DNA from 2 places in the Labrys sp. LIt4 genome. Region 1 is predicted to be linked to the other one. Evidence: riboswitches for the same ligand, from Rfam matches in the RefSeq annotation. Region 1 holds a riboswitch; the other holds the start of a gene.
What was found. A riboswitch is a leader RNA that binds a small molecule or an ion and turns the genes downstream of it on or off. The one in region 1 is predicted to bind S-adenosylmethionine.

Region 1 (3,193 bases):
GGAGGCTGGCCGCCTGCACAACCGCATCGAAGATGCCAAGACCGAGCAACTGCTGATGCGGATCGATCGCGCCAAGGATTGAGGGGGTGGGGGCGCGTGAGACGCGGTGGGCCGATCTCCAGATCGGCCATCTTGGAAGCGCCGTACGCGCGGGAAATGAAGATGGTCGATCTGGAGATCGACCCTCCAATCCGCGCCTAGGCGCCCGTGCACCCGAGAGAATCTCAGCGCCCCCTCCCGACCTCGCTCAGATCATAGGGTGTCGTCTGGTAGATCTCGTTGATCCAGTTGCCGAACAGGAGATGGGCATGGCTGCGCCAGAAATTGCGCGGCGGGAAGGACGGGTCGTCATAGGGGAAGTAGTTCTTCGGCAGTTTGATCGGCACGCCGGCCTCGACGTCCCGGAAATATTCGTCGGCCAGCGAGGTCGATTCATATTCGACGTGGTTGAAGAGATAGAGCCGGTTGCCTTGCCGTTCGTGAATGAGGCACACGCCGGTTTCGTCCGAATCCATCAGGATCTCCAGTTCGGCCTTCTCACGGACATCCTCGCTGCGCACCTCCGTCCAGCGCGAGACGGGGATGTGGAAGTCGTCGGAAAAGCCGTTGAGATAGATGGAGGAGGGCTTGCGGTTGTGGTGCTGGTAGACGCCGAAGGCCTTTTCGGACAGGTCATATTTGGGAATGCGGTGGAAATGCCAGATGGCGGCCATCGCGCCCCAGCACACGTTCAGCGTGGAATGCACATTGGTCGTGGTCCAGTCGAGAATCTGCTCGAGTTCCTTCCAATAGGTCACTTCCTCGAAGGGCAGCGTCTCCACCGGCGCGCCGGTGATGATGAAGCCGTCGAACTTGCGGTCGCGGACTTCTTCCCAGGTTTCGTAGAAGGCGAGCAGATGATCTTCGGGGGTGTTCTTGGCGCGATGGCCGCCGACGCGCACCAGCGAGAGCTCGACCTGCAGCGGCGTGGCGCCGACCAGGCGCGCCATCTGCAGTTCGGTGCGGATCTTGTTGGGCATCAGGTTGAGCAGGCCGATCTGCAGCGGGCGGATGTCCTGCCGGATGGCGGCCGTTTCCGTCATCACCCGCACCCCTTCGCTGACCAGGGTGGAAAAGGCGGGGAGGGTATCCGGAATCTTGATAGGCATTGTGCACTCGATCGACGTTGGGCCAGCCGGAAAGCAATGCGACAGGTCCACGGATGGAGTGCATCCAGCGGCCCTTTAGCGAGTTGTTTAACGTGGCTGCAAGCCGGCCGGCCAAATCACCACGGGAGAAGAGGTAATCCTGCGGGATCAGGAAATCAATGATGTTTCCTGGGAGCCCTGTCGGGGAGAGAGGGACTGGAGGGTCGATCTTCGGATCGACCATCTTCCTTTCCTTCACGTGCTGCGTTTCCAGGAGGGTCGACCTGAAGGTCGACCCTCCAATGCTACTCCGCCGCCTCCGCCACGCCCGGCACGTAGTTGAGCACGGGCGATAGCCAGCGCTCCACCTCTTCCACCGTCATGCCCTTGCGGGCGGCATAATCCTCGACCTGATCCTGCTCGATCTTCGACACCCCGAAATAATAGGCCTCGGGATGGGCGAAATAGAGCCCGGATACCGAGGCGCCCGGCCACATCGCATAGCTTTCGGTCAGGCGCACGCCGATGCGAGCCTCGGCGTCGAGCAGGCGGAAGAGCGTGCCCTTCTCGGTGTGGTCGGGCTGGGCGGGATAGCCGGGAGCCGGGCGGATGCCGCGATAAGGCTCGCCGATCAGTTCCTCGGGCGTCAGGTTCTCGTCGGCCGCATAGCCCCAGAATTCCTTGCGCACGCGTTCATGCATGCGCTCGGCGAAGGCTTCGGCAAACCGGTCGGCGAGGGCCTTGACCATGATCGAGCCATAGTCGTCATTCGCGCGCTCGAAGCGCCTGGCGATCTCGTCCTCTTCCATGCCGGCGGTAACCACGAAGCCGCCGAGATAATCGCCGTGCCCGCTGATCTCAGGGGCGACAAAGTCGGAAAGGGCGACATTGGCGCGGCCATCGCGCTTGGTGAGCTGTTGGCGCAGAGTGTGCAGGCTGGCAAGCTCCCGGCTGCGGCTCTCGTCAGTATACAGATGTATATCATCGCCGATGGCGCTGGCCGGCCAGAAACCGATCACGGCCTTGGGGCGGAACCACTTCTCTTCGATGATGCGGGCGAGCATCGCCTGGGCGTCGTCGAAGAGCTGGCGCGCGGCCGCGCCCTGCTTCTCGTCGGAAAGGATGGCAGGATAGCGGCCCTTGAGCTCCCAGGTCTGGAAGAAGGGCGTCCAGTCGATGTAGCGCGCCAACTCGGCGAGGTCGTAGTTCTCGAAGATTCGGGTGCCGAGGAAGCTCGGCCTGGGCGCGACAAAGCCGGTCCAGTCCACCTTGTGGGCGTTGGCCCGGGCCTTGGCGAGGGGCAGGCGCAGCTTGTCGGCCTCGCTCCGGGCATGGGCCGCGGCGACCTTGGTATATTCGGCCTGGATGGTCTCGACATAGCCAGGTTTGATCGTCGGGGAGAGCAGGCTGGAAACCACGCCCACCGCTCGGCTCGCATCCGTCACATAGACAGCCTGGCCGCGATCATAGCGCGGATGCACCTTCACGGCGGTGTGGACGCGGCTGGTGGTGGCGCCTCCGATTAGCAGGGGAATGTCGAAACCCTCGCGCTCCATCTCGGAGGCGACATGCACCATCTCGTCGAGCGAGGGGGTGATCAGGCCAGAGAGACCGATGATGTCGACCTTTTCCCGGCGGGCCACTTCGAGGATCTTGGCCGAGGGGACCATCACGCCGAGATCGATGATCTCGTAATTGTTGCAGGCGAGCACGACGCCGACGATGTTCTTGCCGATGTCGTGCACGTCGCCCTTCACGGTCGCCATCAGCACCTTGCCGGCGCTCTGGCGGGCTTGTCCGCCGTTGGCGGCCTTCTCCGCTTCCATATGGGGCAGCAGCACGGCCACGGCCTGCTTCATCACGCGGGCCGACTTGACCACCTGCGGCAGGAACATCTTGCCGGACCCGAACAGGTCGCCCACCACGTTCATGCCGGCCATCAGCGGGCCCTCGATGACATGGAGGGGGCGCTCGGCCGCCAGCCGCGCTTCCTCGGTATCCTCGTTGATGTAGTCGGTGATGCCGTTGACCAGAGCATGCTCCAGCCGCTTTTCCACCGGCCAGCT
Region 2 (3,193 bases), on a different contig from region 1:
GCGAGAGGCCGTCCATCGCCCTGGGAGCCAGTTTCCTGGCCGTCCTCTCTCTGGTCTTTTTTGTAACAATCGAGCGAAGATATCACCATAGAGCTTTGGTGCCGTTGGATATTTTTCAGAACGCTATCTTCCGTGGCGCTATCACGGCGACCGCCGGCATGACCTTCGGCATGTATGGTACTCTCTTCCTGCTGCCGCTCTTCTGGCAGGAAGCGGGCCGGCTCAGCCCGACCATGGCGGGCCTTGCCTTGATGCCGATGGCCGCCTTGTTCGTTGCAGTCTCGCCCTTTTCAGGATTTCTGGGCCGAAGGCTCGGCATGCGGACGATGACCGGCGGCGGTGTCGCCGTCATAGGCCGCGGCCTGTTGGCGATCGCAGCCAGCGCCCATCATGTCTCGATCCTGCCGGCCGAAATCGGCCTGGCCTTGACCGGCCTCGGCATGGGCATGGCGACCGGCCCCCTCATGGGGGAGGCGGTGGGCGCGGTCGCATCGGCGCGGGCCGGCACGGCTTCGGCTCTCATCAATGTGGCGCGGATGGTCGGAGCGACGGTCGGCGTCGCCGTGCTCGGCTCGCTCTATGCCGTTTTTGGCGGTGGCTCGGCCGGACTGGCCGCTGCCATGGTCGTGGGCGGATCGGTGCAGATCGTCGCCGCGACAATGGCCTGGTGCGCGGCGCCAGCGCAACGATAGTCCTCGTCGCTCGAGCCAGATCTATTTGAAATGCTTGGAGAGCTTCAGGGCTTGGCCCTGATAGTTCGAATTGAGGCCGGAGCCGTAGAGGATCTGCGGGCGTTCGAGCATGCGCTCATAGATCAGGCGCCCGACGATCTGGCCGTCCTCGACGATGAAGGGGACTTCGCGCGAACGCACTTCCAGCACGGCCCGGGCCGCCTCCATGCCATCAGGTGAATAGCCGAAGCCCGGATCGAAGAAGCCGGCGTAATGCACGCGGAACTCGCCCACCAGCGGATCGAAAGGCACCATTTCAGCGGCGAATTCCGGCGGCACATGCACGGCTTCCTTGGACGCCAGGATGTAGAACTCGTCCGGGTCGAGGATCATGTCGTTCTTGCCGCGATGGGGAATGGGCTCCCAGAAATCGAGGAGATCGCAGGCCGCACGCTTGTCGACATCGATCACGGCGGTGTGCCGTTTGGCGCGGTAGCCGACGATGCCGTCGCCGAAGCCTGTCAGGTCGACGGAGACGGCGACGCCGCCGGCAATGTCCGGATCCGGCGAGGAGACCAGGCCCATGCGGCGCTGCAATTCGCGCAGGGAGACATCATCGATGCGGGCCTCGCCGCGGCGGAAACGGATCTGACTGAGGCGCGATCCCATCCTGACCAGCACCGGAAAGGTGCGCGGGCCGATCTCGGCATAGAGCGGGCCGTCATAGCCGGCCTCGACCTGGTCGAAGGCGCGGGCATGGTCGGTGATGACGCGCGTGAAGACGTCGAGGCGGCCGGTCGAGCTCTTGGGATTGGTGGAGGCGAGAACGCCGTCCGGCATCTTCAGGCTTTCGAGCAGGGGCACGATATAGACGCAGCCCGTTTCCAGCACGGCGCCCTTGGTCAGGTCGATCTCGTGCAGGGCAAGGTCGGCGATGCGCTCGGCCACGGTGCTGCGCGGCCCCGGCAGGAAGCTTGCCCGCATGCGATAGGCCTTGGCGCCCAGGCGCAGATCGAGGCTGGCCGGCTGGATCTGGTCCGAAGCCAGGGGCTGCTCGATGCGGATGGCGCCCGCCTCGACCAAGCCGGCGATCGCCTGGGAAGGCAGGATGCCATGGCTGTGCAGGATGCCTTGGGAATGCAGGATGTTCGCGGACGGCATGGCTCTCGCTTTTTGCTGCCAGTTTTGGCGTATCTTGGTCTTGCTAGACGAAACCATGCATTGACGCCATCGGGGAGTAGGGCTACTCAACAGTCTTCGTCGTGGTGGATTTGGGCCGGCCGGCTTGCAGCCACGTAAAACAACTCGCTAAAGGGCCGTGGGAAAGAGCGCTGGCGCTCGACTTGCGGCTGTTCAGGATTGCCGCAGATGACCAAGCCTTTGACTTCAGCACCTTCCACCCGGGAATTGCGCCCGGCAACCCGGCTCGTGCATGCCGGCACGCTGCGCTCCCAATATGCCGAGACGTCGGAGGCGCTGTTCCTCACCCAGGGGTTCGTCTACGAAAGCGCCGAGCAGGCCGAGGCCCGCTTCAAGGGCGAGGATGCCGGCTTCATCTATAGCCGCTTTTCCAATCCGACCGTGGCGATGTTCGAGCAGCGTATGGCGGAACTGGAGGGAGCCGAGGCCGCTCGCGCCACCGCCTCCGGCATGGCCGCCGTCACCGCGACGCTGATCGGCCAGCTCAAGGCGGGCGATCACATCGTCGCCGCCAAGGCGCTGTTCGGCTCCTGCCGCTATGTCATCGAGGAGCTTCTGCCGCGTTTCGGCGTCAGCTCGACCCTGGTCGACGGTACCGATCTCGGCCAGTGGCGGGCGGCCGTGCGGCCGGAGACCAAGGTATTCTTCCTGGAAAGCCCGACCAATCCCACGCTCGAGATCCTCGACATAGAGGCCATCGCCAAGATCGCCAAGAGCGCCGGCGCCACGCTGGTGGTAGACAATGTTTTCGCCACGCCGCTGCTGCAGAGCCCGCTCGCGCTCGGCGCCGATTGCGTGGTCTATTCGGCGACCAAGCACATTGACGGGCAGGGCCGCTGTCTGGCCGGCGTGATCCTGGCGTCCGAAAAGTTCATCAACGACCACATCCATACCTATCTGCGCCAGACCGGTCCCTCGATCTCGCCCTTCAATGCCTGGGTGATGCTCAAGGGCCTGGAGACGCTGGAGCTGCGGGTCGAGCGCCAGATCGCCAATGCGGCGAAGGTCGCCGATGCCCTGGCTGCCCACAAGGCGATCGAGCGCGTGATCTACCCTTTCCGTGACGACCATCCTCAGGCCGAACTCGCGCGCCGCCAGATGAAAGCGGGCGGCACGCTGGTGACCTTCGAGGTCAAGGGCGGCAAGGCGGCGGCGTTCAAGGTTGCCAACGCCCTGAAGATCACCCGCATTTCCAACAATCTCGGCGACACCAAGAGCCTGCTCACCCACCCCTCGACCACTACCCATCAGCGTTTCGAGGAAGATGCGCGTCTCGGCATGGGCATACGCCAGGGCATGCTGCGTTTCTCCGCCGGCATCGA

Region 2: it holds a riboswitch for S-adenosylmethionine, as region 1 does, so the genes downstream of both, J8I29_RS06435 (O-succinylhomoserine sulfhydrylase) here and metA (homoserine O-succinyltransferase) in region 1, are expected to answer to the same signal.

The regions. Positions count from the first base shown of each region.
Region 1 is NZ_JAGIPY010000002.1:504,744-507,936, forward strand. It holds gene J8I29_RS05280 (YiaA/YiaB family inner membrane protein) at 1-82, shown strand, start outside; gene metA (homoserine O-succinyltransferase) at 225-1,148, opposite strand; SAM riboswitch at 1,204-1,281, opposite strand; gene metH (methionine synthase) at 1,433-3,193, opposite strand, start outside.
Region 2 is NZ_JAGIPY010000003.1:107,946-111,138, reverse strand. It holds gene J8I29_RS06445 (MFS transporter) at 1-692, shown strand, start outside; gene J8I29_RS06440 (2'-deoxycytidine 5'-triphosphate deaminase) at 714-1,832, opposite strand; SAM riboswitch at 1,924-2,003, shown strand; gene J8I29_RS06435 (O-succinylhomoserine sulfhydrylase) at 2,040-3,193, shown strand, end outside.